3 regions of the Pantoea sp. X-Soil-TKNS-1207 genome follow, and region 2 is predicted to be linked to each of the others. Evidence: predicted binding sites of a transcription regulator. Region 2 holds the regulator's gene; each other region holds the start of a gene.
The links. Region 2 encodes PhoB, which activates phosphate uptake and scavenging genes when phosphate is short. Its sites were predicted from a motif close to CTGTCATAAAACTGNCNNAT; they were not measured.

Region 1 (3,286 bases), 280 kb from region 2:
AATTTTCTTCTGCATCGCCTGCGGCGTCAGCGCCAGATAGCTGGCCTCGGTCTCGGCGGCGATACGCGTGGCGGTTTTACCCTTGCCACGGGTTTTGACCACGTTTTTGCCCAGTTCGAGAATGTCGGTGATCTTTTTATTGAGACCCTGCGGCACGATGCCGTTTTCTTCGTTGTAGCGCTGCTGCTTCTCGCGACGACGTTCGGTCTCCTCAATGGCGCGCGCCATTGAGTTGGTAATCCGGTCCGCGTAGAGAATCGCTTTACCGTTGATATTACGCGCCGCGCGCCCGATGGTCTGAATCAGCGAACGTTCGGAACGCAGGAAGCCTTCTTTATCGGCATCGAGGATCGCCACCAGCGACACTTCCGGCATATCCAGCCCTTCACGCAGCAGGTTGATCCCCACCAGCACATCAAATTCGCCGAGGCGCAGGTCGCGAATGATCTCCATACGTTCCACGGTGTCGATATCCGAGTGCAGGTAGCGCACCTTCTCGCCATGCTCCTCCAGATACTCGGTCAGATCTTCCGCCATGCGTTTGGTCAGGGTGGTGACCAGCACGCGTTCGTTGATCGCAACGCGTTTGCGGATTTCCGACAGCAAATCATCCACCTGAGTGGTTACCGGGCGCACTTCGAGGATCGGATCGAGCAGCCCGGTCGGACGTACCACCTGATCGATCACGTCGCCGCCGGATTTCTCCAGCTCATAATTTCCCGGCGTCGCTGAGACGTAGATGGTCTGCGGCGCTAAGGCTTCAAACTCTTCAAAACGCAGCGGACGGTTATCCAGCGCCGACGGCAGACGGAAACCGTACTCCACCAGCGTCTCTTTACGCGCACGGTCGCCACGATACATGCCGCCAATCTGCGGAATGGTTACGTGGGATTCATCTACCACCAGCAGGCCATCGGCCGGTAAATAGTCGAACAGCGTCGGCGGCGGCTCGCCCGGCCCACGCCCGGAGAGGTAGCGTGAGTAGTTTTCGATACCGGAGCAGTAACCGAGTTCGTTCATCATTTCGAGGTCGAACTGGGTACGCTGGCTGATGCGCTGTTCTTCCAGCAGCTTGTTGTTCTCCAGCAGCACCTGGCGGCGGATCACCAGCTCCTTTTTAATCTCTTCCATCGACTGCAAAATTCGTTCACGCGGCGTGACGTAGTGGGTTTTCGGGTAGACGGTGAAACGCGGCACCACCGAAACCACCTGGCCGGTGAGCGGATCAAACAGCGACAGCCGCTCCACTTCTTCATCGAACAGCTCGATGCGCAGCGCAATGTCATCGGATTCCGCCGGGAAGACATCAATCACCTCACCGCGCACGCGGAAGGTGCCGCGCTGGAACACCTGATCGTTGCGGCTATATTGCAGCTCGGCCAGACGACGCAGAATGCTGCGCTGGTCGATAATCATGCCGCGCGTCAGATGCAGCATCATTTTCAGGTAGAGATCGGGATCGCCGAGACCGTAGATAGCCGACACCGAAGCCACCACGATCACGTCACGCCGTTCCAGCAAGGCCTTGGTCGCCGACAGACGCATCTGCTCGATGTGTTCATTCACCGACGCATCCTTTTCAATAAAGGTGTCGGAACTGGGCACATAGGCTTCGGGCTGATAGTAGTCGTAGTAGGAAACGAAGAATTCCACCGCGTTATCCGGGAAGAACTCCTTCATCTCGCCATAAAGTTGTGCCGCCAGCGTCTTGTTCGGTGCCAGCACCATGGTCGGCCGGTTGAGATCGGCAATCACATTGGCGATGGTAAAGGTTTTTCCCGAACCGGTTACCCCCAGCAGCGTCTGATGCGCCAGCCCATCTTCCAGTCCCACTTCCAGACGGCGTATGGCCTCAGGCTGATCCCCTGACGGTTTAAATGCGGAGTTGAGTTTAAAGGCTTTACTCATGGTTTTGCGGTTCCTGCTGGAGAAGTCGACTGGCAGGCTGCTAATTCTACTCTGCTATGGCGATTTTGCCAGAAAAAAATACTGGATATATTTACAGATATCTTGCACGATTAAGGGGAGGTGCGATGACTCGCTTCAGTGCAATTTATACGGCATCGTCCAAAATTTTGTTGCGCAAGGTTATCCCCAGATAAGTGACGGTTTTAACATTTGTCAATAGAGCGTCATAAAATTGCAGTCTGATGACCAGCCAGACAAATCTCAGGCTTGATTTTAACTAACGTATTGATTTATTAATAAATGAAAGAAAAGCCCAGTTTCTCATCATAATGTATGCAGGCCGCGGATTTCCTCGCTTGCGCTCTGTTTTCAGTCCCTAATGCACAAGGTTATCCACAGGAATAGTGGATAACTGATGGCAGCCCTGCCCCCATCGCCTGTGCATAATTTTCTGCCGCTTATCCAGCCGTGCGAAAAAATTTTTTTTTGCGCTTATTTTTCCATCAGCCCACCGCGCGTTAACTATTCTTTTGCTGAGTTAAGGCTGCCATTACCGTAAAAATGCCAGGGATTAAGGCCACTTATTCCTGTCGGTTCTGCCTTATGAAAGATCAACTGCACCAGAAACGTTAAGCATTCAGCACCGCTAAAGTGCAGCCTGTTTATCACGTCGTGTGATTGTTAAGCATTTCTCAACTTTTAAGTCTGTATTTGCCGGGTGTTGGTGATTTTTTCGCCACATCAGTAACCTGGCCTGGGAATTGCAAGATTATCCATAACGCATGAGCATTAGCTCGCTGATGCCGAGAGTGGCAGTGATAAATCGTGTTTGACTGTTTGCCAGACGACACAGAGCGGAAGCATTCAGGCTAATAATCTGGAAGGAGAATGTCAGATGCTGAGTTTACGTTCCGTGAATCAATTCTACGGTCAAAACCATATCCTGTGGGATGTGGATCTGGATCTGCCGCCTGGTACCTGCACTGGCGTGCTGGGCAGTCCGGGGATGGGCAAAACCACGCTGGTCAACTGCATCATGGGGCGGCTGCCGATTAACAGCGGCTCGATGACCTGGCAGGAAGACGGCTCGCCGCCTGAGGATTTGCTGCTGCAACCAGCGGAACAGCGCGCGCGGATGGGTATTGGTTATGTGCCGCAGGGACGTCATATCTTCTCGCAGATGAGCGTGGAGGATAACCTGCTGATTGCCCTGATGGCGGCGCATGACGATCGCAGCCGCGCCATCCCGGAGATGGTGTTCGATCTGTTCCCGGCGCTCTATTCGCTGCGACATCAACGCAGCGGCGAGTTGCCGATGGATCAGCAACAGCATCTGGCGCTGGCGCGTGCGCTAGTGCTGCAACCGAAGCTGCTGATC
Region 2 (3,286 bases):
CGGGCTGGCATATCTCGTGACCGGGTTATATATCAGAGAGAAATTTCATCAATTCATCATGCCTCAGCTATTTAACCGCAGAGGAGAGCATGATTTAACTGAGTCTCTTTTTTATCAGGAGACGTAAAATATGATTAATCTATCAGGCATTGCTGGTTCCAATACCAGGGTGGATGCGGCGGGTAATAATGATCGGCCTGCGACTGCCGTTGCGGAGAATATAAATATAGTACAGAATTCCAGTGGCGGAATGGCATCATTTTTCGATTTAACATCCTTTGTTTCTCAACTTGAAGAGCGTGTTTTAAATATAAATCCCCGGCCGCTGCTGGAGGTGGGTGAATTCTTTGATACCCTTATTTATAACGAGAATAGAGGCAGCAAGATATTGATCAGACCTTTCGACCATCAGGTTCCTCCCGCCGGTGAGTTAGTTAAATTTACGCAGGCGGTGCAGGCGAAAATCAACGAAGCCAGAACGCGTCAGGATGGCGAATATTGTATGGCTACCGGCCGATTCTTTATTCTGCCTGCGCAGCAACGCTATTCCAGACGTACACCTGATAATCCGCAATTCTCAGCGTGTTTACAGCAAGGTCTGTTGTCGATGGTAATAAAGAAAGATTTTAATTACGATGCGCGTAATTGCCTGCCGGATTTTGTCGTAATGACAACGTTAGCAATGTCGTCAATAACGCGAGGGGAACACGTTGTTGAACGTGCGCATGTGTTTTACCTTGATGCATTCAGACCGAAGAATGTGAAAGAATTCCTGAATGTATTTGTCGATGTCATGCATCAAACCTGGCAGAAAGGGGATGAATTTGAAAAAATGGCGATAGTATTCGCTCTGGCGAATCTCGATGATGCCTGGCATCTCTCTAACGCGGCACCGGATTTTGCAGAGAAGATGTCGCATGAGGAATTCCTTGCTATACGTAATGAGGTGCTGGGGAAAGCGGAATTTGCTGACCTGAAATCTGCCATGGCGGTGGTAAGCGCATCAAATTACGAAACGGATCGCCCGTCGCCATAAGCCAGGAAACGGCCTGCCCGGCTGGCGCCTGCGTTGGTCCGGCCGGTAAAGAACAGTTTTCCTTAACAATCACCTGCCTGTCCTTTTCCCTCAGTCAGACTAAAATCCTGTTTCGGCTGTCACAATTCTCTCTTTGTGCGCAATTTTACCCGTTGGTTTTTTCATAAAAGTGTCATAAAACTGACGCATAATGACGCCGCAAATCCCAGTGACAGCCGTCATATCAGCAGGAGTAATAATGGCTAAGCGCATTTTGGTTGTGGAAGACGAAGCTCCCATCCGTGAAATGTTATGTTTCGTACTGGAACAAAATGATTACCAGCCAATTGAGGCAGAAGATTATGACAGCGCAGTGGGGAAGCTTATCGAACCCTGGCCTGATTTGATTTTGCTCGACTGGATGTTACCCGGCGGGAGCGGCATCCAGTTTATTAAGCATCTGAAACGTGAAGCGATGACGCGTGATATCCCGGTGATGATGCTGACAGCGCGCGGCGAAGAGGAAGATCGCGTACGCGGACTCGAAGTGGGCGCGGATGATTACATCACCAAACCGTTCTCACCCAAAGAGTTGATGGCACGTATCAAAGCGGTGATGCGCCGTATTTCACCGATGGCGGTGGAAGAGGTGATTGAGATGCAGGGGCTGAGCCTCGACCCTTCATCACACCGGGTGATGTCTGAAACCACGCCGCTGGAAATGGGGCCGACCGAATACAAACTGTTGCACTTCTTTATGACCCACCCGGAACGCGTTTACAGCCGCGAGCAGCTGCTGAACCATGTCTGGGGCACCAATGTGTATGTCGAAGATCGTACTGTCGATGTGCATATCCGTCGTTTACGTAAAGCGCTGGAGGTCTCCGGCCACGATCGCATGGTACAAACCGTACGCGGAACAGGGTATCGTTTCTCTGCCCGCTACTAAACGGAGTCTTTACCGTGCTGGAACGACTCTCCTGGAAGAGATTACTGACCGAGCTGGTGCTGGCTTGTCTGCCAGCATTGATTCTCGGTCTGCTGTTTGGTTATCTTCCCTGGCTGCTGCTGGTGACGGTGCTTGGCGTGTTGCTGTGGCACTGCTGGAACCTGATGCGGCTGTCGCACTGGCTGTGGGTCGATCGATCCATGACGCCGCCCGGCGGGCGCGCCAGCTGGGAACCTCTGTTTTACGGGCTGTATCAGATGCAGCTGCGCAACCGGCGACGCCGTCGCGAGTTGGGCAACCTGATCAAACGCTTTCGCAGTGGGGCCGAGTCGTTACCGGATGCGGTAGTCCTCACCACGGAAGAGGGCACCATTTTCTGGTGTAACGGTCTGGCGCAGCAGCATTTGGGTCTGCGCTGGCCGGAAGATAACGGTCAGAACATCCTTAACCTGCTGCGTTACCCGGAATTCTCCCGCTATATTCGCCAGCGCGATTTCAATAAGCCACTGACGCTGGTGCTGAACAATCAGCACCATATGGAGTTTCGCGTCATGCCCTACAGTGAAGGGCAGTGGCTGATGGTGGCGCGCGACGTCACGCAAATGCACCAGCTGGAAGGCGCGCGGCGTAACTTCTTCGCCAACGTCAGCCATGAGCTGCGCACGCCGCTGACCGTGTTGCAGGGCTATCTGGAGATGATGAACGATTCGGTGATGAACGAACGTTCCCGCAGCAAAGCGCTTCAGACCATGCAGGAGCAGACGCGACGCATGGATAGCCTGGTGAAACAGTTGCTGACGCTGTCACGCATTGAAGCGGCACCCGCCATCGATATGAAAGAAACCGTTGATGTGCCGACCATGCTGCTGCTGTTGCAGCGTGAAGCGGAAACCCTCAGCCAGGGCCGTCATGAGATCCATTTCCATACCGATCCGCATCTCAGGGTGCTGGGCAATGATGAGCAACTGCGTAGCGCCATCTCTAACCTGGTGTATAACGCGGTGAATCATACGCCGGATGGCACCCGTATCGACATCAGCTGGCTGCGTAATAAGCAGGGTGCCGAGTTTAAAGTGTGCGACAACGGACCCGGTATCAGTGCTGAACACCTGCCACGCCTGACTGAACGCTTCTACCGCGTGGATAAAGCGCGTTCGCGCGCCACCGGCGGCAGCGGTCTGGGACTGGCGATCGTTAAACATGCGCTCGGCCATCACAACACCCGACTGGAGATCACCAGCGTGCCGCATCAGGAGACCTGCTTTAGCTTTATCCTGCCGCCACGGTTGATTGTCGCCAGCGGGATACGGGAGAATGTGACG
Region 3 (3,286 bases), 1.9 Mb from region 2:
CTCCGTAATTTGTGAGCATGCTCGGTTCGTCCGAGAAGCCTGATAGTTACGACGACACATTCACCTTGAACCAAGGGTTCAAGGGTTACAGCCTGCGGCGGCATCTCGGAGATCTCCTCTTAGTTCCACATCTGTTATCCCCCGGTACGCATGATATAGTGGCTGGCAACAGCCGACTTTGCCGGGGATATCATGTCTGAACCCTCACTACGCGACCGACAAGACATTCGTCAACACGTACGTCATTTGCGCCGCAATCTCACGGCAGAACAACAGGAACTGGCAGCCGATCAGCTGGCTGAACACGCGATCAATTTTGCGCCTGTTGCCAACGCCGAACGCATCGCTCTGTTTCTGTCGGTGGATGGCGAACTGAATACCCGCCCGCTGATCGCCAAACTCTGGCAGCAGAAAAAACAGGTTTACCTGCCGGTACTGCACCCGTTTGCCCCCGGTCATCTGTTGTTTCTGCGTTATACGCCTGACACGCCCCTCAGCCCGAATAAATTACGCATTCCTGAACCACCGCTGGATATCACCCAGCTGGCGACGCTCGATCAGTTGGACGTGGTGATGGTGCCGCTGGTGGCGTTTGACCATAGCGGTCAGCGGTTGGGCATGGGAGGTGGTTTTTACGATCGCACGCTGCAAAACTGGCGACAGCATGGTTTTCTGCCGGTGGGCGTGGCGCATGATTGCCAGCGCGTCGAAACACTGCCGGTGGCGGCGTGGGATGTGCCTTTACCTGCGGTGTTAACCCCGTCAAAGTTATGGCAGTGGTAAAGAGGTTTTTGCGCGATAAATCGCGCCGCTACGATATCTGCACGAATCTGTAGCGGCGCGATTCATCGCGCGGTTTTAAATCAGTACAGCAAACGTGCGCGCATGGTGCCCGGAATCGCCTTCATCAGTTGCAGCGCTTTATCTGCCACATCCTGTTCCGCATCGATATCGATAACCACATAACCCATCAGCGGAGACGTTTGCAGATACTGGGCGGCGATGTTGATGCCCTGCTCAGCAAAAATCTGGTTGATGGCGGTCAGCACGCCCGGACGGTTTTCGTGGATGTGCAGCAGACGGCTGGCGCTGGCGGCATGCATCGGCAGAGACACTTCCGGGAAGTTGACCGCAGACAGCGTTGAACCGTTGTCGGAGTACTTCGCCAGCTTGCCAGACACTTCCAGGCCGATGTTCTCCTGCGCTTCCTGAGTAGAACCACCGATATGCGGCGTCAGGATCACGTTATCGAATTCACACAGCGGTGAGTTAAACGGATCGGTGTTGGTCGCCGGTTCAACCGGGAAAACGTCAATCGCCGCGCCCGCCAGATGTTTATTCGACAGCGCATCGCACAGCGCCGGAATATCGATGACCGTACCGCGTGCGGCGTTAATCAGCAGCGCGCCCGGCTTCATCATCGCCAGTTCATCGGCACCGATCATGTTCTGCGTGGACGGGGTTTCCGGCACATGCAGGCTGACCACATCGCTCATATTCAGCAGATCGGAGAGATGGCGCACCTGAGTAGCGTTACCCAGCGGCAGCTTGTTCTCGATATCGTAGAAGAACACATGCATCCCGAGGCTCTCCGCCAGCACGCCCAGCTGCATACCGATGTGGCCGTAACCGATGATGCCGAGCTTTTTGCCGCGCGCTTCATAAGAACCGGCCGCAATTTTGTTCCAGATACCGCGATGCGCTTTGGCGTTCGCTTCCGGGATGCCGCGCAGCATCAGCAGCATTTCGCCAATCACCAGCTCGGCAACCGAACGGGTGTTGGAGAACGGTGCGTTGAACACCGGCACACCGCGCTTCGCCGCTGCGTTCAGATCAACCTGGTTAGTACCGATACAGAAGCAACCTACCGCGACCAGCTTCTCGGCCGCAGCGAAAATCTCTTCGGTCAGTTGGGTACGGGAACGGATACCAATGAAGTGTGCGTCGCGGACGGAGGACTTCAGCGTCTCCGCATCCAGCGCACCTTTGTGGAATTCGATGTTGGTGTAACCTGCCGCGCGCAGATTATCCAGCGCACTCTGATGGACACCTTCCACCAGCAGGAACTTAATCTTGTCTTTTTCCAGCGATACCTTTGCCATTTCCCGACCCTATTCAGAATTCAATGAGGGCTGCCATAAGCCAGCCTTCTGTCAAAATATCAAAAAATTCGTTTGCAGCAATACAATCGATTGCCTCCCCCCCAGCACGCGTCAGCGTAATGGCAGCACATTGCCGTACAAAATCGGGGGATGCGCAGAGAGCGAAGAATGAACCTGCTGCTGATGACGCATTTGTGACATAAGTCACCAAATTTCAGCATACGAAGAAAAGATGTTTTGCGTATGGAAATAACCGGCGCAAAAAATGCGCCGGACAGATCATTTTTTGATGGTTTTCACACCGTCGGCGGTGCCGATCAGCGCAATATCGGCGCCGCGTGCCGCAAACAGGCCCACGGTAACCACGCCCGGCAGCGCATTAATGGCTTTTTCCAGCGCAATCGGGTCGAGGATACGCAGATTATGCACGTCGAGAATAATGTTGCCGTTATCGGTCAGCACGTTCTGACGATACTCCGGCAGGCCGCCCAGCTTCACCAGCTCACGCGCCACATAGGAACGCGCCATAGGAATCACTTCTACCGGCAGCGGGAAGTGGCCCAGCACATCCACTTCCTTGGACGCATCGGCAATGCAGATAAATTTTTCGGCCACGGCAGAGACAATCTTCTCACGCGTCAGTGCGGCACCGCCGCCCTTGATCATCTGCATCTGCGGGTTGATCTCATCAGCGCCATCAACGTAAACCGAGAGCGAATCCACTTCATTGAGATCAAAGACGTGAATACCGAGGGCTTTCAGCTTCTGCGTCGAAGCTTCTGAGCTGGAGACGGCACCCTCGATTTGATTCTTAATCGAGCCTAGGGCGTCAATAAAATGCGCGGCGGTTGAACCGGTGCCAACGCCAACAATGGTGCCCGGCTGCACATATTGCAGTGCTGCCCAACCTACCGCTTTTTTCAGTTCATCCTGGGTCATGGTATGTTTAAAACCTGTGCGACAACGAGGTGCGCGTAGTATAAAGCAAGGCGGCGCAAAAAAGCGCGGCTGTTAAAGGCTTTGTAACTCAGCCCACAAAAACCGCCAGACACCACCTTTTGTTTTTTTGTGGCATAGTAACCTCCACCCTGAACGAGAGAGAACAATAATGAAACGCCCGGATTATCGAACGCTTCAGGCGCTGGATGCTGTGATTCGTGAACGCGGCTTTGAGCGCGCGGCAC

Region 1: the regulator PhoB is predicted to act here: its motif matches at 2,130-2,149, upstream of uvrB (excinuclease ABC subunit UvrB).
Region 3: the regulator PhoB is predicted to act here: its motif matches at 2,209-2,228, upstream of serA (phosphoglycerate dehydrogenase).

Annotation. Positions count from the first base shown of each region.
Region 1 is NZ_AP035958.1:1,310,802-1,314,087, reverse strand. Features, by position in the region: gene uvrB (excinuclease ABC subunit UvrB) at 1-1,908, opposite strand, end outside; gene AC6I8V_RS06050 (ABC transporter ATP-binding protein) at 2,804-3,286, shown strand, end outside.
Region 2 is NZ_AP035958.1:1,035,588-1,038,873, forward strand. Features, by position in the region: gene AC6I8V_RS04665 (hypothetical protein) at 131-1,036, shown strand; gene phoB (phosphate response regulator transcription factor PhoB) at 1,275-1,964, shown strand; gene phoR (phosphate regulon sensor histidine kinase PhoR) at 1,979-3,286, shown strand, end outside.
Region 3 is NZ_AP035958.1:3,492,779-3,496,064, forward strand. Features, by position in the region: RNA gene ssrS (6S RNA) at 1-116, shown strand, start outside; gene AC6I8V_RS16280 (5-formyltetrahydrofolate cyclo-ligase) at 193-783, shown strand; gene serA (phosphoglycerate dehydrogenase) at 864-2,102, opposite strand; gene rpiA (ribose-5-phosphate isomerase RpiA) at 2,382-3,041, opposite strand; gene AC6I8V_RS16295 (LysR family transcriptional regulator ArgP) at 3,211-3,286, shown strand, end outside.